Regions from separate parts of the Pseudoalteromonas sp. SR44-2 genome, predicted to be linked through region 2. Evidence: predicted binding sites of a transcription regulator. Region 2 holds the regulator's gene; the other holds the start of a gene.

Region 1 (16,235 bases), on a different contig from region 2:
AGAACCACGGAACGCAACACCCGCTTCTGGATGCTCAACGTCGTATGCTTTACAAATTTCGTGTTTAACGTCTGCAACTAGTGCGTATTGAACTTTACCAATACCGCCGTCTGCTACAGCAGTGTTACGCCATGCGTTATGTGAGAATTGTGAATCGATAGAAACACCAATTACTTCTACGCCACGCTTTTGAAACTCTTCAAAACGCTTATCAAATGCAATAAGTTCAGAAGGACATACAAACGTGAAATCTAGTGGGTAAAAGAAGATAACTGCTTTTTTACCTTTAATTGTTTCATGAAGGTTATAGCTATCTACAATTTCACCGTTACCAAGAACAGCTGCAGCGGTAAAGTCTGGTGCCTGGCGGCCTACTAATACACCCATTTTATTCTCCAAATATTTTGAGTTTGTTTTCAATTGCTTTCGCAATGCTGGTACTTATATGGGCGCTAAAAATTAAAAACCAATAGCGCATACATATAATTAATTGGCATTCTAAAGTTATTCACTGCAAAAGAACAATCGCATTTAACGATGTGAGCAATCGAAAATAACGAACACTTGCAACTTGCGCTAATATGCTTAAATAATAGGTCTAATTTAAAGTGTAAGTTGCGTTGTAACTAAGTAGAAATTTTAAAAATATCGAAGTGGTTTATACATTAAACTTTTTAGAATTTCATATACGGTGGCGCTAAATTTTACAGATATAAAAAAACCTGCAAATGCAGGTTTCTCGCTTAGACTTAGTCCATTATATCTGAGGGCATATCACCACGGATTTTTTGCCAAATCTCACCCGTTTGATGACCATATTTACGCATCATAGAAATAGCACCATCATGCTCTTTCTTTTCTGCCAAAATGGTTAAATCTTTATAAAACTGACGAGCAAGTTCACGAGTTCCGGCATCAGAGAAGTAATGACAACCAATCTTTGAATAAAAACCTCTAAAGCCGTTAAGTATTAATACATAAATACGGTTATTACCCGCAACGGCTAATTCGTGATGCACTTTATAATCATAGTCAGCAAATGCTTGAGCGGTGTCTTCTAGCTCATTGCTTTGTGATAAAATTTCAATCACGCGTTCAGGATTTAACTTAATTGCAGCACGTGTATAAATAGCACTAATATTAGTACGTGCAGATAAAAGCTGATCTGTCAGCTCTGGCATCTTGTCTTCATCTAAGCGCGCTAATGTTTCAAGAATGTTTAAGCCAGACGTTTCCCAAAAGTTATTTACTTTTGTAGGTTTACCATGCTGAATTGTTAGCCAACCATCACGCGCTAAACGCTGTAATACTTCTCTCAAGGTTGTTCTTGTAACACCAATTAACTCTGAAAGTTCTCGCTCGGCAGGTAAAATTGAACCTGGAGGGAAATCGCCGTTCCAAATGGACTCAACTATATATTCTTCAGCAAATCCTGCTGGGCTTTTCGCTTTAAAAATTCTCATCCAGTTCCCACTCGAATTAATCAACACTCATCGTTTTACACGAATAACTGACTGATTGTACCAGACGAAGCACAACTAACAAGTAAAGTAATATATTAATAAAGCAAATGAGTAGAAATTGAAAATTAATAAATAATTAAATTTGGGTTTCTCTAATTTAGCTACAATTCATGAATATCTAGAGTAATATTCATTGTAGGTACATTGTTATTATGGAGATATTTTTATTTACGCAGCGCCTGAGCTTAATTAACTTATCCCGCACTTGCCATAAGAAAAAGTACAAAAAAGTGCAACCATAAAAAATTCTTTAGATGATGCATCACCTTAGTATAAGTAAGCAATATAGCTGAGCTTATGTATCGATGGGGAAATAATAGAGCGTCATTTAACCTTTGCTAAGGCTGTATTGATTTGTCACTAATTTCATCTTATAAAAAGTGACTTCGGTAGCTTTTTTTTCCTTTTTGTTGCTGCATACTTTATCCTACGTCATAATCTAACGTCCTATTAAAACGCGGAATTTTTATGAACTGGCTTGCACAATTACCTACCCAACGAACCCCGTGGCTTTTATTTACAGCTATCGTTTTTTTACTTGAAGTTACCGCTCTTTTCTTTCAATACAAAATGGGGTTAGCGCCTTGCATAATGTGTATATATCAACGCACTGCAGTATTGGGGTTATTAGGCGCAGGGATTGTAGGCTCGAGTAAACCACAAAATAAAACTGTGCGTATGATAGCGTATGCTATTTGGGGGATATCGAGTGTTTGGGGATACTTAATTGCTCGCGAACATATTGAGATGCAAACCACCACAGACCCTTTTGCATTTAGCTGCGAGTTTGAACCAAATTTCCCATCATTTATGCCACTACATGAATGGATACCTAGCTTTTTTCAAGCTACCGGAGATTGTGGAAATATAGATTGGCAGTTTGTTGGCATGAGCATGCCTGCTTGGATGGAAGTGATATTTGGGATTTTCTCACTAACGCTATTTATTATAATTATTGCCCGTTTATTAATTAAAAAGTCGATTTGATATGTTTACATTTTTTTCAAGCCAATTAGCCCAGCTTAAGCATTTAAAAGTACGCCAGCGTCAAGATGTAATTGCGCTTGCATTAAGTAACCTATCGCCAACTGATAAAGTTTTATTGCGTATTATAAAATTGCTATTACTTAGCCCACTATTTTTAATATTCACTGTATTTAAAGGTTGGATATTAATACCATTTTTGATACTTGGCGGATTGTGCTATCCACTATTAACTACACCTATTGAGATTAACTTTGCTAAAAAGCACTTAAGCGATGCACTAAAACAATTTAATCAGGGCGCCTAGCACCCTGATTACTATTTAGAAATATTAAAGTGTAAGTTTCCCCTCTAATTTAGCTAAAAGCTTTTTGCCAATCCCTTTAACTTGCGATAAATCACTAACGCTTTTAAATTCGCCATTTTCTTCACGATAATCCACAATTGCCTGCGCTTTTTTCTTACCTATACCAGGTAACTTAGCAAGCATCTCTGCATCAGCATTATTTATACTAATTGTCTCAGCTTGAGGCATTTGCTTAGTTACTTCTGATAATTGTGCATACGCGGTAGTCGCGGGTAGTAAACATAATAAACTTATGATGAGTAAATTTTTTAACGTTTTCATTAAACTTGTCCTTATTCTTCTTTTCTTAATTTTGAGTATTGCTCAGGAAATCAATAAATAAGGAACTGTAAAGTTCATCACTTAAAGTGTACCTAAACGCATTATCACTATGATCCGAAATCCTGAAAATGCAGCTGGTACAACAAAGTGATTGCTTAACTAAAGTAAAGTTACCGTTTTTTGTCAAATTTAAGACACCTAAAAATTAATACTTCGCGCTTGCAAATTTACTTACAAACCATTACTGTACATAAAAACAGTAATCTAATGGTTTTTTAAAAACCACGGTGCCAAGCAATTTTGCAGGAGAAATCATGGCTGTTGTTGTTAAATATGTTGTAGAACGAAACGGAGTCGAGCGTATGACGTTTACTACCAAAAAAGAAGCTGATGCTTATGACAAGATGCTCGATATAGCAGAATCACTTGAGCTGATGCTAGAAAAGGTAGACGTACCGCTTAGTGAGCAACAAATTGAATCACTTGCTTTAGAAATAGCGAAAAGCAAAGATGATTTTATGACCATATTAAAAGGTGGCAAAGATCCAGCTGTTACCAAAGCGCCAGCAAAAAGTAAAAAGTCAGATAACGTTGCATCAATTGAAGATAACAACGATAAAAAAGTAAGTTAATTCATAGAATGTTCCCTCCTCGAACGGGACAAACTAAATAAAAAAGGGAGCAACTAAGTTGCTCCCTTTTTTATTATACCAATTCGCTTAATTAAGTGATCTCTTTGAGGGTGGAAAAACGTGTTGATAGCTAGGCAAAAATTCGACATTTAGTTGTACTAAATGAGAATTTTTTAACGCCGGTAGCAACACGTTTAGCCCCGCAAAATGATTAAGTATTATTGCGGATTGGTATTAATTACTACTCACTTTAAAATAAGTAGTAATTGCTAATTAAAGCTCTTTTTCTACTTCATCAAATAAAGCAGTGATGTTTTGCTCTGGCTCTTTTGTTACTAAGCTAACAACAACAATTGCAATACTCGCTAAAATAAAGCCAGGTACTATTTCGTACATAAAGCTACTTAAGCTTTCACCATTGATAGTAAATGGTCCATATATCCAAATTAGCACAGTAAATGCGCCTACTAACATACCAGCTAACGCACCAGCAAAGTTCATGCGTTTCCAATAAAGGCTAAACAATACAAGTGGTCCAAACGCAGCACCAAAGCCAGCCCACGCATTACTTACTAGGTCTAAAATAGAGCTATCTCTATCGTAAGCTAAATAAATAGCGAACATAGCAACTACGGCAACACTAATACGGCCAACAGCAACTAGCTCTTTATCACTGGCATCTTTACGTAAGAATGTTTTATAGAAATCTTCTGTTAATGAACTTGAACTAACCAATAATTGAGATGAGATAGTACTCATAATCGCAGCCAAAATTGCAGCAAGTAAAAAGCCAGCAATAAGTGGGTGGAACAGCAACTCAGAAAGAATTAAGAAAATTGTTTCAGGGTCTTCAACTACAATGTTGTTCTCATAAGTATAAGCTGCACCAAATATACCAGTACCAACAGCACCAATGGCAGCAACAATCATCCATGTCATACCAATACGGCGTGCTTTAGGCATATCTTTAACACTACGTACCGACATAAAACGAACAATGATATGTGGTTGGCCAAAATAACCTAAACCCCAGGCCATTGCAGAAATAATACCTAATGCAGAACCTGCACCAATCCAATTAAGCATATCTGGATTTACGCTATGTAAAGTTGATTCTAAAGGTTGTTCAAGCAAAGAGTATGCAACCGTTGGTACTAGAATAAGTGCAATGAACATAATACAACCTTGCACAAAGTCAGTTAAGCTTACAGCTAAAAAACCACCAAACAAGGTATATAAAACAACTACGCCCGTTGTAATGTATAAACCCATTTCATAAGTTAAACCAAATGAACTTTCAAACAATTTACCACCAGCGACAACACCAGATGAAGTATAAAGAGTAAAGAAAACAATAATTACCACAGCTGATACAACACGTAATAGGTTGGATTTATCATTGAAGCGATTTGAAAAGTAATCTGGGATGGTTATAGAGTCATTTGCTTTTTCAGTGTAAACACGTAATCTCGGTGCAACTAACAGATAGTTTAACCAAGCACCAATCACTAAGCCAATTGCTATCCATGTACTACTAAAACCAGTAACAAACATCGCACCAGGTAGGCCCATTAAAATCCAGCCACTCATATCAGATGCACCTGCAGACAGTGCAGCTACACTTGGAGATAGATTTCGTCCACCTAACATGTAACCAGATACATCGTCAGTAGATTGCTTATATGCATATAGTCCGATACCTAACATTACAATAAAATATAATGCTAGTGAAATAATCATTCCTGTTTCCAAATTAGCCTCCGCATAATTATTAATAATAGGCTTTAATCCAAATAATGACTCTTAAAATTTTATAGTTAAGACACTATTGGGGTAAAAACCATTCTCGCTGACTATATCATGCTTGATAATAAAATCTCCAACTTGTTGCCCTCACCTGATACAAAAACACTCATGTTGAATGATTTTAAAGCGAATTGGTGAAATATAATAAATTAAATACTAGAAACACCTTAATTTTTAATGATAATTTATTAATCTAGCAAATATACGTAATGCTATTTTGAGTCTTTTGCCATATATTATTACAATACCCAATTACATTACTCTTACGGAACTGTTTATGTATTTTTACGCTGCACGCCAACCTATTTTAGACAGAGATAAAAAGCTCATCGGATATGAACTTTTATTTCGCGATGGCGTTGATAACGTATTTCCTGATATAGATGGTGACGAGGCAACTACACGACTAATTGAAGGTAGTCAGTTTAATTTCGGCTTAGAAGATTTAACCGACAATAAACCCGCCTATATAAATTTCACCCTAGAAACGCTATCAAAGGGCTACCCAACACTACTGGGCAAAGATACTGTAGTTGTAGAAATCCTTGAAACTGTGCAACCTGGGAAGCGATTATTAGCCATAGTGAAAGATCTAAAAGATAAAGGTTACACTATTGCTCTTGATGACTATATTCATCAGCCTGTTTGGCGCCACTTTTATCCATTTATTGATATTATTAAAATAGACTTTTTAGCATCTGATATAGATACAATAAAAACGGTTCTTAATGATTTAAAACTGCACTCGCATATTAAGTTACTTGCCGAAAAAGTAGAAACCTATGAAATTTACCAACAAGCCCTAGAGCTTGGTTTTGATTATTTCCAAGGATTTTTCTTCTCAAAACCTGAAATGGTACAAAGTAAGGCTCTACCGCCTTCAGAAATGGCATTAGCTGAATTACTTTACGAAACATCAAGCGTTGATATGGATCTTAAAAAAATCACTGATGTGTTTGAGCGTGATGTAAACCTATCTTACAAATTACTTAGGTATTCAAATTCTGCTGCCTTTGCAAGGCGTGCTGAAATAAGTACCATTAAGCAAGCCCTTATAGTGCTTGGTGCTAACGAAATTAAAAAACTATTATCATTATTATTTGCAGCGCAAGTATCAGCGGATAAACCTGTAGAGCTAATTAGGCTATCGCTTACGCGCGCTCGTTTTGGTGAGTTACTCGCTATATCCCATGGACAATTTAAAGATACCGGCATGGCATTTTTAACCGGTATGATGTCTCTTATGGATGCTATTTTAGATGAGAGAATGGAAAGCGTTATGAAAAAGCTTCCACTTTCGAATGACATAAAAGCAGCCTTATTAAACGATGAAGGCTTGCTGGCAAAATATTTAAACTTAGTTAAGTATTATGAACAAGCTAACTGGTCAGCCGCAAACGAATTAACGAAAGAGCTAAACCTAGGTGAAAAAGTTCCTGATGCCTATCATGAAGCACTCACTTGGGTTAATGAGCAAATGCAGTTAATAGTTAACGAAAAATAAGTAACCCGAACTCTGGTTAAGGTATTTACTAATATATTGAATCATAATGATACTTAAGTTTATTTTTCTCTAGCCAAAGTTCAGATTATATATAAACAGTCAATAAAAAACGCCAGCATTTAGCTGGCGTTTTTATCATTGGCTTCAATTATAAACTTTCTAAAAAGTCTTCATCAAAATCAGCTGGCTCTTCTTTTATAGGTGGGTTGCCATCGTACAGCTCATAAATTTGACGCTGGAAGTAAATATCTTTTACAAATAAGTACGGATCAAGTGAATCATTTAATAGCCCTTCTTGTGGGATTAATGATGCACGCGCCTCAACTGCTTTTAAAACAAATACTAAAATAGTTTGTGGAGTCGTTAGCGCAACTTCAGGTAATACAAAGTTATCGACTACATCACCGGTCAGGTTACGTGCTGTTGTTGGCCCCATACCTGGTAGCATTAAATAGGCGCCATCACCTACGCCCCATACACCCAATGTTTGCCCAAAGTCTTCATCGACTATTTCAAGACCTAGTGAGCTTGCAACATCAAAGATACCAAACAGACCGACAGTAGAGTTAACTAAAAAGCGTGCTAAGCTCACGCTTGCATTACCCGGTTTACCTTGCAAACCCGCATTGATCATATCTACAGGTGCGGTGATATTACCTGTAAAATTAACAATACCGTTTCTTACCGGTACAGGCGTTACTTCAACATAACCTACAGCAACTGGGCGCAATAAATAAGCATCCAGTACATCCATATTAAAGTCATATAATGGACGATTAATACTTTGCAGCGGATCTCTGTCATCTACTTTGCTTTGAGGTACTTGAGCACAGCCGGCTAGTATCAATAAACATAAAAAAGTAAAACTGTGTTTTAACATCTAACGTCCTTAAGGTATTAATGTATCAATTTGAAGTTGGTAGTCACTTACACTTTCACGCTTTAACGCCTGTGAATGACCTTCTAGCTCACCAGAGCTTGGCATAACAGAGTCATCGATAGAAATACGTGCCGAAATAATAATATTTTCTGCACTAGATAAGTTAAGCCCTGCAACCATTGCACTACTATCACTCAACTCAACTGTAATTGGAAATGAATATTTAGTCAGCTTAACAGCAGCCAATGGCATAGGTGAGCCAGTTGCAGCTTTTGCAAATATAAACAAAATACCGTCTTTTGGCTGTTTATCAATAAGCTCTTTTGCAATGTCGACTGTAACTGCAATAGCACCCGTTGTAGTAGTAACTGGCATAACTGAGCCTTCACTTTGCATTTGCTGCTCAATATCAGCAATACGTTCTGAGATCATGTTATAACGTGAATCATTTTTTTCCATGCTCGCCAATAAAACTTCAAATGCAGTTTTAGCTTGCGGCCAATCTTTACGCTCATACGCTATCAGCGCTAGTAACGAAATAGCATCTAAATTAGTAGGCTCAACGTTTAGCACTTTTGAAAGCATACCTGCCGCGCGAGTCATATTAGCTTCGCTACCTTCAAGTAATAAAACCTGACTGTAACTAATAAGAACCTGCATATTATCAGGGTTCATACGTAGTGCTTTATCAAATGACTGCTGCGCCATGTCAAATTCATTAAGCGACATAGCCACTCGACCAAGTAGCATCCAAGCAACTTCATCATCGCCAGAGCGGCTAAGTTTAGTACGAAGCGCCAATGCAAAAGCCTGCAGCTCATTTTGACTAAGCGGCTCACCTTTTTGCATTACAGCACGCTCGCCATAATCAGCTAAATTATCCATTGCATCATGCCAAGCCGAAATTTGCTGCTGACTGCCTGTAAAACTATAAAAAATCCCTGTAAGCGCAAGAACAAATGCACCGCCTGTTAAAGCAAAAATACGATTATTACCTTTGCTGTTAAGTGATTTCTCTGGTGATAGCTCGTTCAATAAGCGACGTTTTAATTCAACAATTGATTCTGCGTGATTTACGCTATCAATGCGTTGATTATCTAAATCAGTTTGCAAATCGACTAAACGCTGCTCATAAATACTAATTAATTCAGCATTGGCGTTATGAGTAATCGTTTGAACACGCTCTTTTTTTAAAAAAGGTATCATAACAAAGCTAAGAGCAACCAGTGTGAGTAAGGCAAAACACGCCCACATTAAAATCATTTAGCTTTGCTCCTGACGTTTATTTTGTTCAATTAGCTTCGCTAGCAGCATTTCATCGTCGCTGCTCCATGTTTGTTTTACTGATGCTTTTCGTTGGCGAATAACAATAAAACCAAAGCCAACAATTACAATTAACACAGGTAGTACCCACAGCACTAAAGTCGCTGGTGTAACAGGTGGGTCGTAATGAACAAAATAGCCAAAGCGGTCAATCATATAATCAATCACTTCGTCTTTGCTTTTACCTTCTTTAACCAATACGAGCACTTTATCGCGCAAGTCTTTAGCAACAACAGCGTCGGAGTCCGCAATGTTTTGATTTTGACACTTAGGGCAACGTAGTTCTTTGGTTAACTCTTCAAACAATATTGCTTGTTTGTTGTTATCAAATTGATAGCGATCTTGCTGTGCAAACGCACCCATGCTTACAAAAAGGCTAAGCGTAAGTAGTAACCACTTCATTATTTAAGCTCCTGCATAATTGGCGCAAATTTAGCTCGCCATACTCGCGGATTTATATCACCGGTGTGATGCAACAAAATAGTGCCTTTTTTATCGACTAAAAAAGTTTCTGGCGCACCCGACACGCCTAAATCCAACGACAAAGTACGGTGTAAATCTAAAATATTAAATTGGTAAGGGTCACCTGCACGTTGCAGCATATCAGTGACTTCGCTGCGAAGTGATTGCATATCAAACGGGCCATCAAAATCAGCGTCGTAACCTTGTACGTAATATAGTCCAATAATTTTAACGCCTTGTTCACGTAACTTAGTTAAATAACCAAGTTCGACTAAACATGTTGGGCACCACGTACCCCATACATTTAATAAGTAAACTTCACCTTTTAACGACTCGTTAGTCCACTGCTTATTGTCTTGCATTAAATCAGGTAAATTAAATGCTGGCATTTCTTGACCTAACCGCCCTGTTTGAATTTCACGAGGGTTGGCAAAAAGACCTTGGTATAAAAATACACACACAAAAGCAAACACTAAAAGCGGAGCAATAGCTAAAATTTTACGGTTCATAAAACACTCTCCGGAACATCTTTACGGGCTGTTTTAGCTGATGTACGGTAACGTTTATCAAACAAAATCATGAAACCTGCTAATGACATAAGCACGCCACCAATCCATATCCAGCGTACAAATGGTTTATGATAAATGCGAAGTGACCATGCATCACCACTTAATTGCTCACCTAATGCTAGGTATAAATCACGTTTAAAACCGGCATCTATTGCCGCCTCAGTCATAAACTGCATACCAATGTCATATTTACGTTTTTCGGCGTGTAAACGTGTTACTAGCTCATTATTTTTAAGCACAGATACAACGCCCGCATGACCGCTGTAGTTTGGCCCACGAATAGTTTTAACGCCATCAAAGCGATATTCATACTCATTAAGCTGTGCTGTTTCACCCGGTTTCATCGATACATCACGCTCTACTGAATAAGCCGAGGTAAGTGTTACGCCCGCAATAATAAATGCAATACCAATATGCCCAAGTACCATAGCCCAGTAACTTACAGTAAAGCGTTTTAAGCCTACTTTTAAGCTCCCGTGTACAGCTGCTTTGGTGTAAATATCAATCCCTGTTGATATTGCAATCCAAACCGCCAGTGTTGTCGCTAATAATGTAAGTGGTTTTACTAAATCGTAACTTGAGAACAACCAAGCACAGGTAATCACAACACTTGCTAATACCCCCATTAATATTTTGTTTTGCAAAAAAGCCCACTTGTTTTGCTTCCAACGTAAAAGTGGTCCAATACCCATCAAAATAGCAAACGGTACTAAAATGATTGCAAACATTTTATTAAAAAACGGTTCGCCAATAGAAATGCTACCTAAGCCCATTTCTTTATGAACCATTGGCAACAATGTACCTAACATAACAATTAATGTAGCAACCACTAAAAATATATTATTGAGCCATAACGCCACTTCGCGCGATACAAACTTATAACGCCCTTCGCTGTGTACCTGCGATACACGCATTGCATATAACGCCAAGCCACCACCAACAACAATGCCTAAAAAGGCGAGTATAAATAAGCCTCTATCAGGGTCTGTAGCAAACGCATGTACCGATACAATAATACCCGAGCGTACAATAAATGTACCTAGCAAGCTTAAAGAGAATGCTGCAATTGCGAGTAATACTGTCCATGATTTAAATATGCCGCGCTTTTCTGTCACACTTAATGAATGCAGTAATGCGGTTGCAACAAGCCAAGGCATAAGCGCTGCGTTTTCTACTGGATCCCAAAACCACCAGCCGCCCCAGCCTAATTCTGAATACGCCCACCAGCTACCAATAGTAAGACCTAGACCTAAGAACCCCCAGGCAGTCATCGTCCACGGGCGTGACCATTTAGCCCATGTGTTATCGAGTTTACCAGTTAACAATGCAGCTATAGCAAAGGAGAAAGCAACCGACAGCCCCACATAACCCATGTACAATAATGGTGGATGAATAATCATACCTGGATCTTGAAGCAGCGGATTCAAATCACGCCCTTCTACCGGAAAATAAGGAAGTAGGCGTTCAAACGGGCTTGAAAGCAGTAAGGTGTACATCATAAAACCTACACCTAAAAAACCAAGTACACCCAGTACGCGAGCACGTAATACCCAAGGTAATGATTTAGAACGCGCTGCTACAGCAGCAGTCCAACCCGCTTGCATTACTAACCATAATAAAATAGCACCTTCATGACCGCCCCACGTAGAGGTGATTTTATAGTACCAAGGCAGCGTACTACTTGAATGATACGCTACGTAAGATACGGTAAAGTCGTCTGTTAAACTTGCATAAATAAGTGCAGCAAAAGAGATTAGTACAAAAGCAAACTGGCCTATTGCTAAAGACGGAGCCGCACGCATTAATCGAAGATTACCGGTATGCGCGCCCCAAAGAGGAAAAATACACAGTAAGACGCTTAGCACCATGGCAAGCGTTAAAGAAAAATAACCAATTTCTGGGATCATAGCTAATTACCACTATCTAAGTTGTATTTTGGTTTTTCGTGCTTAATACCTTTAACTGCCTCTGCAACTTCTGCTGGCATATATTCTTCGTCATGCTTTGCAAGCACTTCAAATGCTTCAATAACATTAGGTTCGACTAATACGCCCTGCGCTACAATGCCTTGCCCCTCACGAAACAAGTCTGGCAATATGCCTTGATAACGCACAGTCACTAGTGGACCTGTATCTATTAGCTTAAAGCTTACTTGTAAGCTTTGTTCATTACGCTCGACCGTGCCTGGCACAACCATGCCGCCAATACGTAACTTTTGACCTATATGTGGCTTTTCTTTGTTAGGGCCTTTGCCATCAATTAATTCGCTTGGCGTATAAAAAAGATTAATATTTTCTTGCAGTGCATAAAGCACTAAACCAATTGACCCACCAATACCAAACAGTACGGCAATGATTACCAATAGGCGCTTTTTACGTCTTGGATTCATGAAATTTGTTCCTGCTTAGCTTTTTTAATTCGCGCTTCACGTATTATTTGTTGCTCCACTGAAGCCATAATACGTTTGGTGTCTCTCAAAGAGTTCACTAAAATACCGAGTAAAATAAGTGCGCATGTACCAAAAGAAAGCCAGACATAAAATCCATAACCTCCCATTGCAATAAAATCAGAAAAAGAGTCAAACTGCATAATTACCCCTTATTTAACAACGAGCGTACCCACGGTCGGTGCTTTTCTCGTTGCAAAATTTCATTTTTAAGACGAATTAAAGTCACTGTTCCAACAAAAGCAGCAAAGGCTAAAATATTAACCATAAGAGGCCAAAACATACTTGGATCTATCGCTTTTGTATCCAGCTTTGTAATGCTTGCACCTTGGTGTAACGTATTCCACCACTCAACAGAGTAATGAATAATAGGTAAATTAATTACGCCAACAATTGCTAAAATAGAAGCCGCACGCCCTGCTGACTTCTTATCTTCAAATGCATGGTAAAGCGAAAGCACGCCAAGATATAAAAATAATAAAATAAGCTCAGACGTTAAACGCGCATCCCATACCCACCAAGCACCCCACATAGGTTTGCCCCATGCAGCGCCAGTAATTAGCGCTATAGCAGTAATACATGCACCAACAGGCGCAATAGCAATAACAGCAAGCTCGGCATTTCGTAGTTGCCATACAAGTGCAACAACAGCTGCAATAGCCATTGATGAGTAAGCCCCCATAGATAAAATGGCAGAAGGCACATGAATAAAGATGATACGGTAGCTGTCTTTTTGTTGGTAATCGGCAGGTGCAAAACCAAGCCCCCATACCCATCCAACAATCATACTAACTACGGTAACTACGGCAAAATAAGGCAGTAACGTATTGCATAACTGGTATGCACGCTCTGCTTTAGCATAGGGATGTAACCACTTCCACATTAACTTACACTCACTTTTAAAGCTGACGATATGGCAATTGGTGCGCTAATAATAGCAATAAGTAACATTGCACCAAGGATGGCAAGCTGCCCACTATAATCCAGCGACATTGTACTGGTATCGATAGCCGACGTTGCAAAAATCAAAACAGGAATATACAAAGGCAGTACGAGTAAACTCATCAAAATACCCCCTTTTTGTAATCCCACAGTAAGCCCAGCGCCTATTGCGCCAATAAAGCTCAATAATGGTGTGCCTAATAATAATGTTAAAACAGTCGCTGTTAACGCCGTACTTTCTAGGTTTAACAACAACGCAAACAACGGGGTCATTAATACAAGCGGTAAACCTGTTACCACCCAATGAGCAGCCACTTTAGCAAGTACGGTTAGCGATAATGGATAAGAGGATGCAATTAACTGCTCCAACGAGCCATCGTTAAAATCATCCCTAAACAACTTATCTAAACCCAACATGGTAGAGAGTAATGCGGCAACCCAAATAATACCTGGCGCCATTCTCGCAAGTAGACCGGGCTCAGGCCCTATTGCTAACGGAAATAATGAAATTACAATTAAGAAGAATAAAATAGGATTTACAATTTCGGCGCGCTGGCGAAACGCAAGTTTTACATCTTTGGTAAATACCGCACTAAATAGCAACCAATAAGAGTGTTGACGAGTCATTAGTGGCGATACTCCAGTGTAACCGTTTGTAAGTTACTAAAGTGGGTCGTTAAGTCTTGGTGGGTCGTTAATAAAATGGCACCACCACTTTGTAAGTGTTCAGTAAATCGCTGCTGTAAAAAGGCGACACCGCTTTTATCAAGCGCGGTAAATGGCTCATCAAGTACCCATAATTTAGCATCACTTAACCAAAGCCTAACAAGCGCTACACGTCTTTGTTGTCCAGCAGATAACATTCTAACGGGTACGTCTTCAAGTCCAACAAGGCCAAGTTGCGCTAAAATAGGATATAAATCAGGCTCATTTATGTAGCCATTAATTTGTAACCAGTGGCGAACATTTTCAACTGCACTAAGCTGAGTACTTACACCTGTTTTATGCCCTATAAAAAGCAGCTCTCTGGCATACTCTTCATAGTACTTAGATATAGGTTGATCTTGGAACAAAACAGACCCTTCATCAGGCACAGAAAAGCCAGCAATAATACGCAATAGCGATGTTTTACCAGCCCCATTAGGACCCGCTAATTGCATGATTTGACCGCTATTAAGGCTAAAATTAAGATCCGCAAACAAACAACGATCTTGCTTGATGCAGGTGACGGACTTAATGTGTAACAAGATGACGATTCTCTCTGCCAAAAATTAGGCGTTAGTCTACCATAATGATAGGGTAATACGAATATTGCTTTATAATCGATTAACAAAAACTTGATTTAAAATAATGAATACACCAACGCAAATAACATTATCTAACTCATTGGTTATCAATCAATCTGCTCACAGCCAGACCAATGAGTTACCACAGTTACCTAGTGAGGTACTTGCGGCTAAAAACATCCAATTTTCGAAAGACTCGATTACGCTTGATGTATTTATTGATAAGCATTGGCAAACATTAAGGCTTGGCACTACAAGCGCACCACAAAACCTGCAAAAAATAGTCAGTGCTAACATACAAATCAGCCCTGATGGTAAGCAGCTCAACATATCGCCAAACAGTACAACCCTTACTTTAAATCAGCCGGTACAATTGCAGCGCTTGTTAAATTATGTAAGCACGGGCACTGAGGTACAAAGCCAACCAATGGATGTACAAGTTGCTGTATCCCCGTCTCCCAAGTTAGTTATTGATAAACTCAACGCAAGTATTGCCATAAATAAAGACGTAGCCCAGTTACTTACAACAGAACAGCCTTTAAAAGTAGTTGTTAGTACGACTAATAAAGGCGCGCAGATTAATATTATTAACCGCTTTGCTGATACGGTTCACTCGCAACCACTTAGCCAAACTAAACTTACTAATTTGCTCGCGGCCTTATTACCCAGTGCACAGCTTCAAGCAACACCAAAACTGGCTATTTTAACTCATCCTCAAAAGTCAGGTTCGTTTACAACACCTATTACCAATCAACAACTTGCCGAACTACCTAATACACCTATTAAAGTAAATTTAGTAAACCAGGCAGATAAATTATTTATTAAAACCGATACAAACAATATAAAAGTAACGCTTAACAACTCATTCTCAAAACCATTTAACGAGTTACTTTTGGCGCAAAAAAGCAATGCACCTGAAGTAGCCGTTTCTGCGAGTAATATTAAAGTAAATCCATTATTGACCCTAAATAGCCCAATAAAATCGTGGCTACAAAATAGTTTTAGTGATTTAAAAACGCGAATTAATGATGCGGTTAAATATTTTGAAAATAAGCCTTTTGCTGCAATAAGTAAATCTGAGTTAACGCAGCTATCAACTTCGCCCACGCAACAAAAAACGTCTTTAGCTATACAACTGAGTGAATCACCGCTAAATAGAGTTAACATTACTCAAAGTGTAAGTACTGCGTTAAATAACAATACGAGCAATATTTTGCCAGAGCATTTTTCAAGGCTCCCGCCTATTGTAC
Region 2 (16,235 bases):
AGGTAAACAGCACAATAAACGCAATACTAAAAAGCATTGGCACCTCAAAAGTTATTGAGCCTTTCCACATTGTGGCAACCCAATTAAATACTTTTACTCCTGTAGGTACCGATATAAGCATGGTCGCGTACATAAAAAACAACTCGCCAGCCACCGGCATCCCAGTGGTAAACATATGATGCGCCCAAACAATAAAGCTAAGTAGCGCAATTGAGGATGTGGCGTAGACCATTGATGCATAACCAAAAAGTTTTTTACGAGAAAAGGTAGGCACTATGGTCGATATAATGCCAAAGGCAGGAAGAATCATTATGTATACTTCAGGGTGACCAAAAAACCAAAAAATGTGTTGGAACATCACCGGGTCGCCACCGCCTGCGGCATCAAAAAAGCTGGTCGCAAAATACTTATCGGTAAGTACCATAGTGACAGCCCCTGCAAGCACTGGCATTACGGCTATTAATAAAAAGGCAGTAATTAACCACGTCCATACAAATAAGGGCAACTTCATCCATGTCATGCCGGGGGCACGTAAGTTCACTATGGTTACAATCACATTGATTGCGCCCATTATTGAGCTAATTCCCATAATATGTACGGCAAATACAAACAATGCAGTATTATCATTACTGTATGTTGTGGACAGTGGTGCATAAAAAGTCCAACCAAATGCAGGCCCCCCACCAGGCATAAATAACGATGCCAATAGGATTAAAAACGCAAACGGCAAAATCCAAAAGCTCCAGTTATTCATTCTTGGCAATGCCATATCTGGCGCGCCAATCATGAGTGGTATCATCCAGTTAGCAAGGCCTGTAAAGGCGGGCATAACCGCACCAAACACCATAATTAAACCATGCACTGTGGTCATTTGATTAAAAAAGTGAGGGTCGACCAACTGTAAACCTGGTTGAAATAATTCAGCCCTGATCACCATGGCCATTCCACCACCAATTAAGAACATGGTCAGCGAAAAAATTAAATATAAACTACCTATATCTTTATGATTAGTTGTGTAAAGCCAGCGTTTAAAACCTTTAGCTGGGTGATGAGCATGATGAGCTTCATTGGCGTTAGGTTGTTCTACTATGCTACTCATTAGTTCGCCTCCACTTTGGCATCAAGAGCTGCCTGTATTTGACTCGGTTGAATAACATCACCCGTATCATTACCCCACGCATTACGTTTATAAGTAATAACCGCAGCTAATTGCTTTATAGATAACTGTTTGGCAAATGCTTGCATTGCCGTACCGGGTCGTCCATGGATAACTACATCAATGTGATCTTTTATATCGCCAAGCACTATCGGGCTGCCTTTAAGTGCAGGAAAGACACCCGGTAACCCCATGCCAGTAGGTTGATGACATGCAGCACAATTAGCCATATATACTTGTTCGCCTAAAGTCATTAACTCTTCTTTTGGGAGGGTTTTATCAAGTAATGCGGCATCTGCTAATGCTGCTTTTTGTTTAGCCTGCTTTGCATCTGCAAGCCATGTTTTAAAATCAGCTTCAGATTTAGCGACCACCACAACGGGCATAAAGCCATGGTCTTTACCACACAACTCAGCACATTGGCCTCGGTAAGTACCTTCTTCGTTTATGTTCGTCCATGTTTCATTTATAAAGCCGGGGTTCGCATCTTTTTTAACTGCAAAATCAGGTACCCACCAAGAGTGAATAACATCATCAGAAGTCATTAAAAATCGTACTTTTTGATTTATTGGCAGTACAAGAGGCTTATCAACCTCAAGTAAGTAGTTAGGGTTTTTATCTGCAAGATTCGCTATTTCATCTTGCGGGGTAGATAAAATAGAGTAGAACTCTACATCTTCGCCCATATATTCATAATGCCATTTCCATTGCGAACCCGTAATTTTAATAGTGAGATCAGCTTTGCTGGCATCTTCCATTGCAATAAGGGTTTTAGTGGCTGGTACTGCCATAGCAATTAAAATAACAAACGGAATTGCAGTCCAAAGTATTTCTACTTTAGTGCTTTCGTGAAATTGGGCAGGTACAGCCCCTTTAGATTTACGGTGATGAATAAGTGCCCAAAACATAATTGCGAACACTATCACCCCAATCACACAACATATTATAAATATGGTCATGTGCAGCTGATATACATTATTGCTTATATCGGTTACGCCTTTGCGCATATTGTATTGGCTATTAGCCAAAACTGGGTGCGTAAAAACACATAATATAAGCCACAAGGTAGAGGTCAGTTTACCCATGTGACGGCTCCTTTGATGCTATTGCGAATGCAAAGCGAAGAGGCATACGGCTTAAACGCCAATTCGTTATTTTTATTTTTTTAGCCAATCTCATTTAATATTGATTGGTTTTGCTGCGCCAACAACGGGTTTGTGTATATTGTGTGTTCTCAAAACTAAAAAGCTGTGAGTTATTATTAGCTCAGCACATTAACAATTAGCTAAAAAACGAACAACAAGCAAGTTTTAGTATAAAAAACAATCAGGTGATATTGAATAATTAATAAAAAATCGGTAATCAACTAGGCAACAGGAAGTTCAAAATATGAGCAAAACAAAGGGGTTTAACGCATTCGGAGGGGGAAAATATAAGTGCAAAAAAGTTTACAGCTTAAATAGTCAGTGGGCTGTTTACGCCCTATTTTTTAGTACAAATTTTAAAACAAAAATGCGTACTAATTAGTACGCATTTATAAAGCTGCTTGTTTAAAAGCTATTTTTAAAGTCACATCCAATCAGCGTTTCTTATAACGCCAACGGCTAAGCCTTCAATATTAAAAGACTCATTCTCAAGATCTACTTCAATAGATTCAAAATCGTCGTTTTCAGCATGAAGTAATACTTTACGACCCGCTTTCTCAAGACGTTTTACAGTTACGTCTTCGTCTAGGCGGGCAACAACAACTTGTCCGTTTTCAGCGGTTTGAGTACGATGTACAGCAAGTAAATCACCATCCATAATACCAATATCTTTCATGCTCATACCGTTAACGCGTAGTAAAAAATCTGCAGCCGGTTTAAACATTAATGGATCGATTTTGCAGTGACTTTCAACGTGCTCTTGCGCCAAAATAGGTGAACCAGCAGCAACACGCCCTATAAGCGGTAAACCTAATTGTTCTGGCTCTTCTTCTTCAATTAATTGAATACCACGGCTTGCACCTGGTTTCATTTTAATTGCGCCTTTTTTAGCAAGTGCTTTTAAATGTTCTTCAGCAGCATTGGCACTTTTAAAACCTAATGTTTGCGCTATTTCAGCACGTGTAGGAGGCATACCAGTGTCTTTAATAAAAACTTTAATTAGTTCGAGTATTTGAGCTTGGCGGTTCGTTAATGGTCGCATACAACTGGTTTTCCATACAGTACATTTAACTGTGAGTATATACAGTTAAATAAAAATCGCAAATTTAAATTAAGCCTTAAAATAGCTAAAGTAATTTCACTTGTGTACATTTTAGGGATATAACTAAAGCTGAGTTTATAAATGATTAAAAATGCAAAGGAGACATTATGAGTATTTGGTACCAGCCCATCACCTTAGAGCTGTGCAAGCAGTTAGAGCAAGGCGTTAATGGCCAAGGAACATTAATGAAAACTATGGGGATAGAAGTCACAGAAATTGGCGATGATTATTTGGTTGCCACAATGCCGGCAATTCCTGAGCATCATAACCCAATGGGGATGGTTCACGGCGGTGCTAACGTTGTACTTGCCGAAACAGTTGCCAGCTATGCCGCTAACTTTGTTGTCGATTTTACTAAATTTTACTGTGTAGGGCAGGAAATTAGCGCAAGTCATTTAAAAGCATCTCGCAACGGCACTTTAACAGCAACGGCTAGAGCGTTTCATATTGGCAAACGTAGTTCAGTATGGGAAATAAAAATTACAAATAGCCGCAATGAGCTGTGCTGCGTATCAAAAATGACCGCAGCAGTCGTAGAGCGAAGATAGTTACTTTTCGATTGGGTAAATGGTAATTTCCATACCCGCACCAATCGCAGATATACGCAATAATGTATCTGCATCTAAGGCTTGATTAAAGCACTTAGGAGAAGTCCCTGATTCAAAACCAATATCAAACGTTCTACGTGAACAGCTTAACCATTGCTTTAGCGCATTACGCGAACACGATTCAATAAGCTCACATATATGGTTTATGGCTTTATCAGGTGTGCTCACCTCACCTGTAGCTTCAATACGCGCTAGTTGACGGTATTCGTCTTTGTCATAATGTAAAATCGTCGCGACTTTTTTCAAGTCCGCCACTAGCAAACTAATATCTTGCTTTGATTCAAGCTCAAGATCTACATTTAAAAATTGAATTTCCGACATCGTTTCGTATTTATCCTCTAATAATTTCATTGCAAACTTTAACGCAGTTTTACCGTTATACCAAATCAACTATGCTCTATTAACCACTTTATATGGATATTTCGCAGCTTTTAAGTATTTTTTAGCATTTAAAGCTAGCTGGATATCAAATATTCAGCTCAATTAAACAGATAAGTCATGTTAGGAATTTAAGTGTAATCTTTTTTATTTTTAAATGATTACAGTAAGCTATAGTTTAAACTGCGACAAAATGTCGCAGTAACTTATCCCATTAATGTAATAAACTAGCCTCTAAAAATAATAAGACTAAAACATGAATAAAAAAATATTTAAGCATGCTCGCAAGTTACATAAATGGTTAGGTTATTTATTAGCACTACAAATTTTAGCATGGTTACTAGGTGGTTTGATTATGAGTGCAATCCCTCTTGATAAAGTTCATGGGGAGCATCTTGCTACACGTACTCTCAATAATCCATTTACGCAGGCTGATTATATTGCTTCCCTTGACGATATTGCCTCTCAGGTGGTTAATCCAACACAAATAATTTTTGAGAACTTCTTAACTACACCACTTATTACTGTCTTTAGTAATAACGAGCAGCAAAGCTTCAATGGCATAACAGGCCGACCATTTGAACCGCCAACTAAAATACAAATTACCGCAAATGCTAAAGCACACTTACTTATTGATGCTCAAGTAACAAGCGCTGTACTACTAAAGCAAGGTACGCGAGAAGTTGGATATAAAACCAATGTTTGGCAGGTACAATTTGACGACACATTTAACACAACACTGTACTTGTCAGAAAATAACGGCAAAGTTGTCACCGTTCGCAGCACGCTATGGCGAATATTCGACTTTTTTTGGATGTTACATATTATGGATTACGATGAGCGAGAGGATTTTAATAATCCGCTGCTTATTAGTTTTGCAGCAACCAGCGTACTTTTTTGTTTAAGTGGAATATTATTACTTATACAAAATATACGACTAAAACGATTTATCCGAATTAAAAATAAGAATAAATCAAAGTAGTCATATTGGTTTTTGAGAGCTAGCGCCCACTTATCAAAGAGTAAATAAGCCTAGGGCTTATTTTATTCCAAGTGCTTAAATCGACTCAAATGTCGCTTTAACATTTCGTTTTCGAAAATCAACTCATCACGCTCATCCAGCAATTGTAAAACTAAAGCTATTGCCGACCAATCTAACGAAAAGTCATGCTGGATACGGGCCGCTTTTTTAACTAAGGTCACTGCAGATACCGTAAATTGCCACTGCGTAACATGCTCCCCCTCAATTGGAACCGCAATATTATGCTCAACTAGCTCATATAAAATTGCTTCGCTAATATCACTGCTCAAACATAGCTCTTTGCTAGTAAGTAAATCGTCTTTTTGTGTCACGATAATTTGCATTATGGCTTGCTCCAGTTATTACGGGGATCAAAGTGAGCTTTTTCGGCTAATTCTTCCCACAGTTTTTTACTGGTATCATCAACAGATGTTGGATTAACAATTTTAAGCACAGCAAATAAGTCACCTTTAGCTTTTTTACTCATTAATCCCTTACCTTTAATACGCAAGCGTTGACCAGACTGACTATTAGAAGGAATAGTTAATTGGATATTACCTGTCAACGTAGGTAAATTTAGCTTTGTACCAAGAGCCGCTTCCCATGGTGCAAGAGGGACAACTATATTTAGGTTATGACCCTCAACATCAAATAATGGGTGAGGCACTAAACTAATTTGTAAATACAAGTCGCCATTTTGCCCATTCGCTGACCCTAACCCGCCTTGCCCTTTTAGTCGAATTCGCTCGCCATTTACTGAGCCTGCAGGAATTTTCACTTTAAGTGATTTTTTAATTTCAGTAACACGGCCACTGCTGTCTCGCTGCGGTAACATAAACTCAACAGGCTTCACGGTATCAACTAAAGTCTCTTCAAGAAAAATTAGGAACTCTATTTCCACATCTTGTCCTTTTTGCGCGCGAGCGGCGTTACTTCTGCTTTGCCCAGAACGATCGAATCCACCAGCCCCGCCAAACATTGAATTAATAAAGTCAGAAAACTCTTGGTCGGTTTGAGGATCGCTTTGCTGGTAATTACTTTGCGAAGAGGCATTATTACCACCATAATGGCCTTGCTGTTGACGAGCACGATTTTGTTGGTGACGACGTAACTCGTCGTATTTTACACGTTCTTCTTTGTTATGAATGACTTCGTAAGCTTCTGCTATTTCTTTAAACTTATCTTCTGCTTGAGGCTCTTTGCTTACATCTGGGTGATATTTTCTGGCTAACTTTTTATAAGCTACTTTAACCGCTTTATCATCTGCATCAGGCGATATTCCAAGCACTGCATAATAATCAACAAATTTCATTTGCAATCCAAATCCTCATATTGAGTAAGCTTTAAGCATACTCCTTAACGGGTAACCTTGTGTGGTTAAAATACGATAAATAGTGAGAAATAAATGAATAGTGAAAATAACTTTGAGTAAAAAATTAATCAGGCACTTTTTAGTAATATAAGCGTAGGCCTTAAGTTAACTTTATCTTTTATCTTCAAGGCTTTAAACTGCCTATTCCTGTAGTTCACATTTGTGATGGATATGACTCGATTTATTCTGGCCTTATTGGCTTGTTGTGTGTGCGCTTCGGTATCAGCCGAACAATTTACCCGTTTTTCAACGGCTAAAAGACATTTAATTAAAACCCTACCTGACAACGCCAAAAGCATTTACTGCGGTTGCGACATTAAAAAAGAAGGCAAAAAACTCGTTCCTGATCCGTCTAACTGTGGTTACATTCCTCGAAATACCCTTACCCGCTCAGGCAAAGTAAATGTGCGAGCACTACGCATTGAGTGGGAGCACATTGTTCCGGCGTGGGAATTTGGTCACCAGCTACAATGCTGGCAAGATGGCGGGCGTAAAAACTGCCGTAAAGTAAGTGCTAAATTTAGAAAAATGGAAGCTGATATAAATAACTTAGCGCCAGCTATTGGCGAAATTAATGCCGATCGCTCTAATTATCGTTTTGGTATGCTTAGCGAAAACGCCACACAATATGGTCGTTGCGAAGTAAAAGTAAACTTTAAGCAACGTGTAGTTGAACCGCCTGTTTATGCACGAAAACGTATAGCTGACACCTACGCTTACATGCAAAAAACATACGGTTTAAAAATCTCTGATAAACAGCAAAAGTTATTTAATGCATGGCAAAAGCAAGCATTCGCAGATACAAGTAGTGCGAGTAAGCTCTAAGCTTTAACACTCATTTACATAAATCAAAGTTATAAATGTTGAATAAACGAGCGAGTGTTGTAATATTTTAAACAACTTATTTACAAAAAAGCCCTTACCTATGTTTAAAAATAATAAAACCTCGCTTGCCATTTTCACTGCATTTGCGGGCTTTGCTTTGACCGGTTGTGGCGGCGGTGGTAGCGGCATCGACTCAGCCCCTGTAGTTACAACACCTGTTAGTAGCAGTCCAACATGGACTGCGGGTGTATTTGAACCCTCTAACGATTTAAAAAACTTTTGCGAAACCCCGCGTACGGGTAACGATCCCTTTAATAACAACGAGCCTTACCCAGATCAAGCCGGTTCTGCCCTTTACGAAAAACTCTGGCTTCGCTCTTGGAGCGACGAAACCTACCTTTGGTATGATGAGATTGCCGATAACGATCCTGAAAGCTTTGCCACAGTAGCCGATTATTTTGCCCAATTAAAAACAGAGCAGCTTACCGACTCAGGGGCAAAAAAAGATAACTTTCATTTTTCAGAACCTACTGAAGATTACTTTCAAGAAGCGCAATCGGGCGTTACTTCTGGTTACGGTATAAATTGGGCGTTTATTGGCGATACAGCCGACCGTATTTTACGCGTCGCTTATCTTGAAGATGATTCACCTGCAAGCCAAATAGGCTTTCAACGTGGTGATACTGTACTTTCAGTTGACGGTGTTAGCATTAATACCAATACACAGTCGGGTGTAGATACGCTTAACGAAGGCTTATTTAGTCCTACTAACGGCGACTCACATACTATTGTTGTACGCAGTAACGATGGCGCCGAAAAAACATTTAATGTAACCGCTGGCAATATTGAACAAACACCGGTTCAAAATGTTAAAACGATTACAACCGCAAATGGTTCAAGCGTGGGTTACATGCAATTTAATAGTCATATAAGCATTGCCCAAGAAGGGCTTATTGATGCAGTAAATAAGTTTAAAACCGATGGTATTGATGAGCTTGTAATCGACTTTAGATATAACGGTGGTGGTTTATTAGCACTGTCGGCACAATTGGCTTATATGGTTGCCGGTAATGCCAACGTTAACAACCGCTTTTATTATCAAACTCAACAAAACGATAAACAACCCGTTGATTCGCCTTTCCCATTTATTGATGAAGAAATAGATTACTCTACTTTTTTTAGCACAGGTGAAAACCTACCTGATTTAAACTTATCGAAGGTTTATGTATTAAGCACATCAGGCACCTGTTCGGCATCAGAAGCTTTTATTAATGGTTTAAAAGGTATAGATGCAGAAGTTATTTTAATTGGCGATACAACCTGCGGTAAGCCCTATGGCTTTACCCCAACTCATAACTGCGCAACAACCTATTACACTATTCAATTTAGTGGGGTAAATAGCAAAGGATTTGGCGAATACGCTGCGGGTTTTACACCAACCCCTACGCCACAATTTGATGCTGATGTTCAAGGTTGTGAAATTGAGGACGACTTTGATCATCAGTTAGGCGACAGTGACGAGGCCGTTTTAGCCACCGCATTGTTTCATGTTGAAAATGGCAGTTGCCCAATTAGAACGGCTGCTGCAAAAGCAGAGCCAGCTACTTTTTCAAGCTCTCGTGAATCTCTCATTCCTTTAAATATGCCTGAGCAATTTACCCAGCGTAATATGGACTTAACTTGGCCAACACTGAGTGAGGAAAGGTAATGGCTAAATTATTACTCCCATTAGCCACCTTATTCGCTTTGGGAGGATGCCAAAGTGTAAATAGTGAGCCCGCTAAACCCGCTATATTAACGAGCGTTAATCCCAGCGTTATTGCAACACTACAACAGGCAATTCAACAAGCTAAGGGAGGTGCATTAGTAACACTTTCCGATTCCGTATTTACTAAACGTAGCGAACTGCTAATTGATCATGCAATGAGTAAAGGGTCTGATGGCAGAGTAATTATGGGCGCGCATAATATAAAATCTGAGAAGTTTATTTTGCAACTACGTAATAACCAATGCGAGCTTTACTATCCTAAAAAAGAGCTTACTACAGTACTTGAAGGTGTGACCTGTAAAGAGTTATAAGGCACTTTATTAGCGTTTATAAAAAGGCGCGCAGCACATCGCTGTACGCCTTTTTCTATTTTAAAGCGTTATTACAAGTCTTCATGCGGACCAAACACTTCATAATGAATCTGCTCGTTTTTAACACCTAGTTCAAGTAACTGGTTTTTTATAAATGCCATAAAACCGGCAGGACCACATAAGTAAAAGTCGCCATTACTTAATGGTAGCTGTGCTTGTACTGCATTTAGGTTCATTAACCCAGTAAAGTCAGCGCCCTCTGTCGCTTGGTTAAACCACGTTATTGTTTTCAAGCGGTTATTCTGCGCTGTTAGATCATATAAATATTTTGAAAACGAGTGCTGCTGAGTATTTTCGCAGGCATGTAAATACATAATCTCTTGATTAGAGTTGTCACTTAATAGCGTTTCAAGCATAGCCAGCATTGGCGTTTGCCCAACACCTGCTGAAATGAGTACCGCTGGGTTTGTGTTATTGCGTAAAAAGAAGTCTCCTGCTGGCGGGTATAACTCAACAATAGTGCCTTGCTCTAATGAGTGTAGATAATTAGACACCATGCCAGGCTTTGGCTGTAGCTCTTTTTTAACACTAATACGGTAGTTTTTAGCGTTACTTTTTTGCGAAATAGAATACTGGCGAATTTCTTCATATTCAGCGCCCTCTGGCTTAACTTTAATACCTAAATACTGTCCTGGTTTATGTGTAATAACAGCTTCGCCATCAACTGGCGTAAGTGTAAAGCTTGTTACTAGTTCTGATTCAGCCTGTTTGTTGGTTATTTTAAATTGGCGAGTTCCCGCCCAACCACCGTGTTTATTTTTACTGTGCTCATACAAAGCAGCTTCTTCGGTTATACAAATATCAGCAAGTACGCCGTAAGCTTCGCGCCAAGCGTATTCAACATCGGGAGTAAATTGCTCAGGAAGAAGCTCTTTAAGCGTACCAATTAAGTGTGCACCTACAATAGGGTAATGCTCAGGCAAAATATTTAAGCTGGTATGTTTATGGTTAATACGCGTTAGTGCTTCTTTTAATACAGCTAAATTATCAATGTTTTGTGCATACGCAGCCAACGCATTAAAAAGTGCAAATTGCTGACGACCTGTATCTTGATTCACCATATTAAAAATATTTTTAAGCTCAGGATTATGGCTAAATAAACGCTTATAAAAATGATTGGTAACAACCGTACCCGCCTGCGCTAATAACGGAACAGTACTTTTTACGATCTCAATGGTTTTATCAGATAACATATGTGTTTTCCTATGGGTGAACTAACCACGACGCCCATCAACACGACGCCGCGTTAATATAGGTGTGCAGTGAATTAAAAATAATGAAAAAGCTACTAACCACAGCAAAGCACTTATTTGCCAAGCAAGGTGAGGCCTAATAACAAAAGGGAGTAATGAGCGAGTAATAGCGGCTACTAACACAAGTGCAAAAGCAACAGCCATGTAATGAGGAATAGCGAGTGTACGCCCTGTATGACCATGCGATACACGCGTCATCATTGCTAAAATCATCATACCTATTGTGCCAATAGTGATTAAGTGCAGCGCATCTTTAAATTGCATTGCACTGCTATAAAAGCTAAATGCAACCATCATTAATCCTACGCCTAACGCTAAGTAGGAAAAATGTAAAGACCATAACAACGGCACTCTCAATACCTTGCTATCCCACCAACAACCAGCCCTAAGCAGGTGAAGCGCAGCAATAGTTGCCACAACTAACGCAGGATTAATCGTGTTCAAAAACAACTTGTTAATGAAAAATAAAGTGATAGCCACAATAGATAAATACATCACCGCTTTATCTATTTTAGGAGTGCGAACTTGTGCGGCTAAACCTAGACCTTTAGCGGTAAAAAATGGTAAAACGCGGCCCGCAACAATGCCAACTAGTAAAGTAATTACCAGTACTGCGGTATCAACCACACCAAGTGCAAGCTGCATGTTTTGTTGTAAAACAAGTATTAAATACAATACATTGAGCCCACAAAGCACAGCTAAAATAGCTAAAAACGGATAGTTACTTTTGCTATTGGCTTTTAATAACATATTAGCCAACGCGGCTATGGCGCCTAACCACCAAATAACTTGTAATGTAAGTGCAGCATATAAATTAAAATGAGTAATATCTGACAGTGCTACAAAAAATGCTAAGCGCGCTGCAAGCCATATAAACGTAAGCCACATAAGGGCTTTGCCACTTATGCTCGGCACGCCTGTCCACGTTTGTGCTGCGGTAAGTAAAAAGCCAACAGCTACAACTCCTGCAAAGCCAAACAGCATTTCGTGCGCGTGCCATAATGTCGCAGGTATCGATAAGTGCCAACTTGTATGGCCTGTTAAAATAAGTAGCCAATACCCCACTGACAAAAATGCCAATAAGCCACCGCCTAAAAAGAAAGGCCTAAAAGCTAGCATCCATAACGGCCATTGAGATACTTGATGAATAGCAACGCGTGCTGGCATTGGCTCTGTTAAGTTTATAGGGCGCATTATTTTATTTCCTGCCCTACACCATACTGAGCAAAAAAGTATTCAGCGCACGCTAGTGCCTCATGCAGTGAACTAAACTGTGTTTGATTATTTAAATTATTCAGCATTAGTGTGGTCATGGCGATCTCTGTAACTAACTACGTTACTTAGCTATTACACATACTGTGCCAACAAGTTTAATTAATTAAATTCAACAAGTTAAATTAAATCACTTTACAGTGTGAGTCTTTATGACCTACTATAAATTAACTCATAAAAACACAAATAGGTCATTTTGACGTGAACCAGCAATTCAACCTTACACAAGTTGCTCTAGAGCTTGCTCAAAGTACACTACACGAGCATAGCTTTGATCAATTACTAGCAACGGTTGAGCGGGTTATTCCTAGTGATGCAAGTGCGTTATTAGTGCTTCAGGGCGAACAATTAAAACCCCTGGCAATTAAAGGATTAATGCCCGACAGTTTAGGCAGACGATTTAAAATAGTAGAACACCCTCGCCTAGAAGCTATTTGCAAAAGCACACTCGCGCTTCAATTTGCGCACGACTGCCCACTACCCGATCCATACGACGGATTGCTATTAGCTAAAACCGGCGACATACCGGTACATGCATGTTTAGGTTTACCTCTTTATGATAAAAACGCGCTACTTGGCGTACTTACGTTTGATAGCCTTAACGCCAATGCATTTAACAGCATAAGCGCTGATACACTCAATACCTTACAAACGCTGTGTAGCGCGCACTTTAAAACGGCCTTAGAACTTGCCCATTACAAACAGCATGCACAGCACTCAAGTGCATTAGTACAAGAACTAAATCGTGAAGCATTAACACGGGACGGCGGTGAAATTATTGGCCAAAGTCCGCTAATGCAAACACTTAAAAACGACATTAAACTCGTTGCAGCATCTAACTTTAGCGTGCTGATATTAGGTGAAACAGGGGTAGGGAAAGAACTTGTTGCGCGTAACATTCACTTAAACTCAACCCGAAAAGATCAACCGCTTATTCACTTAAATTGTGCCTCGCTTCCCGAAAATCTTGCCGAAAGTGAATTTTTTGGTCATGCGAAAGGGGCTTTTACAGGCGCACAAAATTCGCGCCAAGGTAAATTTCAATTAGCTGATGGCGGCACGTTATTTTTAGATGAAATTGGCGAACTGCCCCTGGCCATGCAAAGTAAACTATTACGAGTGCTACAAAGTGGTGAAATACAAACGGTAGGAGAAGACACGCCAAAGTACGTAGATGTACGCGTCGTTGCTGCAACCAACAGAAATTTAAAAGAAGAAGTAGCTCAAGGTCGCTTTAGAGCCGATTTATACCATCGCCTCAGTGTCTACCCTATTACTGTGCCACCACTTAGTAAACGCGAGCACGACATAACACTCTTAGCTGGTTATTTTATTGAGCAAACTGCCCGTAAATTAGGGATAAAACAATTAAAACTAAGCCCCGAAGCGCAAGCATTGCTTAATCAGTACAACTGGCCAGGTAACGTTCGCGAGCTTGAACATGTCATTAGCCGCAGCGCCCTAAAAGCAAAACAAAGCCAATGGCAAAATCCAATAATAACCATTACAAGCGAGCACTGTGATTTAACACCGAGTGCGCTGCAACCCCCTATAGCAGAGAGCCGAAGTACAGCGAACGCCTTAATCAACCAACCTTTAAAACAAGCTGTAGAATCGTTGCAATACAACATAATTACCGAGCAATTAAAACAGCATAACTACAACTGGTCGGCAGCAGCAAGAGTACTTGAATTAGATAGAGCAAACTTAGTACGCTTGGCTAAACGCCTAGGAATAGAAGTAAAAAAAATACTATAATCATTTAAAATACAGCTAAAACTATTGATTAGCAGCTCACTTACTAAAGTGTGTTTTTAACAACCCTGCAAAAGCTTGTACTTTAGCAGTACGATGCACTAAGTGATGCGTGACTAACCATACATCGGTAGGCCAGCTTAACTCACTGTGCAATATAGGCACTAAATCAGGATATTGCGCCGCTACGTCATGTTGTAATCCGCCAATGCCTAGCCCTTTAATGATTGCACGAGTCGCTTCTGCAGTTTCAGATACTCGCAGCTTTATTTGCGATGCAGGAATGTGCTCATCAGCCCATGCAAAATAAGGCACGCGGGCATTAAAACCTGCCACGCCCGATACAAAGTTATGTTGTTGTAAATCAATTAATAATTTAGGCATACCGTATTTATTAATGTAACGTTTATTAGCGTATAAACCCGATGAAAGCTGCGCCAAATGCTGAGCAATATAATCGCCTTCATCAGGTCTTGGGCCTGCACGTACTGCAATATGTGCTTGTCCGTGATCGAGCCTTAGCCTTTTTTGTTCTAAAATAACCTCAAGCTGCACTTGTGGATGTAGCGCCTGAAATTGCTCACATACATCACCAAGGACATCCATGAAGCCACTTACCGTCGTTAGCAACAAACTACCTCTAAGGGTGCTATCGGCCGCTACTATATCGTTATGTAACTGCTCTAAGGAGCTATGGATTGTTTGTGCTGTTGCAAATAACTTGGTGCCAATTTCAGTAACCTTGTAGCCACGAGCATGGCGATGAAAAAGCCGTGCATTTAAGTTTTTTTCAAGATTATTAATTCGCCTAAGCACTGTGCTGTGGTGCACATTAAGCTCCTCGGCCGCTGCTGTTAGCGTGCCTAACCGTGCCACTTCAAACGCAACTTTAACGTCTTGCCAATCTTCAAATTTTATCGCCATGCTGCCTACCTTTTACTTATGTGCATATACGCACACAAGTGTTGCGCTTATTAGGGTTTTCTACAAGTGAAATTTTGCTACATTAGTCATGTAACTTAAATCATTAAAAGGCCACTACCATGTCAGCACCAAAAATTATCGCCCTAGCTGGAAGCCTTCGCCAAGAAAGCTTTAATCAAAAAATTATTAATGAGGCAGCACGCTTTGCTCTACAAACAGGTGCTGAAGTAGAAGTAATAAAACTAAACGAATTAAACATCCCACTATTTAACGAAGATATTGAAGCGCAAGGTACACCAAGCGATGTACAGCTTTTAAAAGATAAGCTACGTACAGCCGACGGTATTTTACTAGCAAGCCCAGAGTACAACGGCTCTATTACCGCAGCACTAAAAAATGCGATTGATTGGGCATCGCGCACAGAACAAGGTGCTGTTCCTGCTTTTCGTAATAAAGTGGTTGCTTTGTTTGCAGCATCGCCTGGTGGGCTTGGCGGCTTACGCGGTTTAAATCATGTGCGTGATATATTAAGCGGCATTGGATCGTTAGTACTTGCCGATCAACTTGCAGTACCCGCTGTGCACACATTGTTTAATGAAAATGGGCAAATAAATGAACCTGTAACGGCTGAAAAAATATCAGCCCTCGCTCATCAGTTAGTAAGCGTTGCAAGTAAGTTAAAATAACTTGCACGCACGCCTACTTACTTTGTCGCTGCTATTTTGGCGGCGATAAAGTCGGTATGCGTTACATATAAAAGCCCTGCTACTTTACGTATAACGTAGTCTTCTTGGGGATCTATTTCTCCATCGGCATACGCTAAGCGCCATAATAACTCTATTATTTCTATTCGCTGCGCCGCGCTACAATGCTCATTAATCTGCTTTGAAAACTGAAAGTAATCTATCGAATCATCTAAGCTACTTGCCGCATTATTAGTAAGCTCATTAACCTCAGTGTCTGTTAAATTAAAGTACTTTTTTAAGGTTACAGTCAGGGTTCGTTGTTCATCATGTTCAAGCTTGGTATCTGCGCGCATAACTTCAATTAATAATGCAGCAACCGCTGTTTTTAAATCGTGCTCTTGCATACTTGGCTGCTGTTCATCGAATACAGCAAAAAGTTGTTTTATTTGTTTGAACATCACACTTTCCCTTTTTGGGTGTTAGACTAATACGTAAAGAAATCGACCTTATTACTCTTATTAATGGGTATAAATTTCGCAAATTAAAGGATACATTCTATGAAAGGAATAAACACACCACACTTATTTATAGGCGCTACG

The links. Region 2 encodes LexA, which represses DNA repair genes until DNA is damaged. Its sites were predicted from a motif close to TACTGTATNNNNATACAGTA; they were not measured.
Region 1: H5115_RS09495 (YebG family protein) is a predicted target of LexA. The motif match lies at 3,378-3,397, and genes of this name have one in related genera.

Annotation. Positions count from the first base shown of each region.
Region 1 is NZ_JACJDW010000012.1:62,094-78,328, reverse strand. It holds gene H5115_RS09520 (peroxiredoxin) at 1-387, opposite strand, end outside; gene fadR (fatty acid metabolism transcriptional regulator FadR) at 750-1,463, opposite strand; gene dsbB (disulfide bond formation protein DsbB) at 1,992-2,510, shown strand; gene H5115_RS09505 (DUF6170 family protein) at 2,512-2,814, shown strand; gene H5115_RS09500 (helix-hairpin-helix domain-containing protein) at 2,839-3,135, opposite strand; gene H5115_RS09495 (YebG family protein) at 3,450-3,767, shown strand; gene putP (sodium/proline symporter PutP) at 4,041-5,519, opposite strand; gene H5115_RS09485 (EAL and HDOD domain-containing protein) at 5,851-7,077, shown strand; gene H5115_RS09480 (VacJ family lipoprotein) at 7,226-7,957, opposite strand; gene ccmI (c-type cytochrome biogenesis protein CcmI) at 7,967-9,220, opposite strand; gene H5115_RS09470 (cytochrome c-type biogenesis protein) at 9,221-9,682, opposite strand; gene H5115_RS09465 (redoxin family protein) at 9,682-10,251, opposite strand; gene H5115_RS09460 (heme lyase CcmF/NrfE family subunit) at 10,248-12,218, opposite strand; gene ccmE (cytochrome c maturation protein CcmE) at 12,221-12,700, opposite strand; gene ccmD (heme exporter protein CcmD) at 12,697-12,900, opposite strand; gene H5115_RS09445 (heme ABC transporter permease) at 12,903-13,640, opposite strand; gene ccmB (heme exporter protein CcmB) at 13,640-14,326, opposite strand; gene ccmA (cytochrome c biogenesis heme-transporting ATPase CcmA) at 14,326-14,946, opposite strand; gene H5115_RS09430 (flagellar hook-length control protein FliK) at 15,050-16,235, shown strand, end outside.
Region 2 is NZ_JACJDW010000016.1:82,857-99,091, forward strand. It holds gene ctaD (cytochrome c oxidase subunit I) at 1-1,099, opposite strand, end outside; gene coxB (cytochrome c oxidase subunit II) at 1,099-2,241, opposite strand; gene lexA (transcriptional repressor LexA) at 2,726-3,343, opposite strand; gene H5115_RS11615 (PaaI family thioesterase) at 3,511-3,951, shown strand; gene H5115_RS11620 (hypothetical protein) at 3,952-4,332, opposite strand; gene H5115_RS11625 (hypothetical protein) at 4,646-5,371, shown strand; gene H5115_RS11630 (chaperone modulator CbpM) at 5,434-5,754, opposite strand; gene H5115_RS11635 (DnaJ C-terminal domain-containing protein) at 5,754-6,722, opposite strand; gene H5115_RS11640 (endonuclease) at 6,954-7,607, shown strand; gene H5115_RS11645 (S41 family peptidase) at 7,708-9,315, shown strand; gene H5115_RS11650 (hypothetical protein) at 9,315-9,686, shown strand; gene hmpA (NO-inducible flavohemoprotein) at 9,758-10,939, opposite strand; gene H5115_RS11660 (NnrS family protein) at 10,961-12,193, opposite strand; gene norR (nitric oxide reductase transcriptional regulator NorR) at 12,473-14,029, shown strand; gene H5115_RS11670 (LysR family transcriptional regulator) at 14,066-14,950, opposite strand; gene H5115_RS11675 (NADPH-dependent FMN reductase) at 15,070-15,636, shown strand; gene H5115_RS11680 (TerB family tellurite resistance protein) at 15,654-16,094, opposite strand; gene H5115_RS11685 (hypothetical protein) at 16,194-16,235, shown strand, end outside.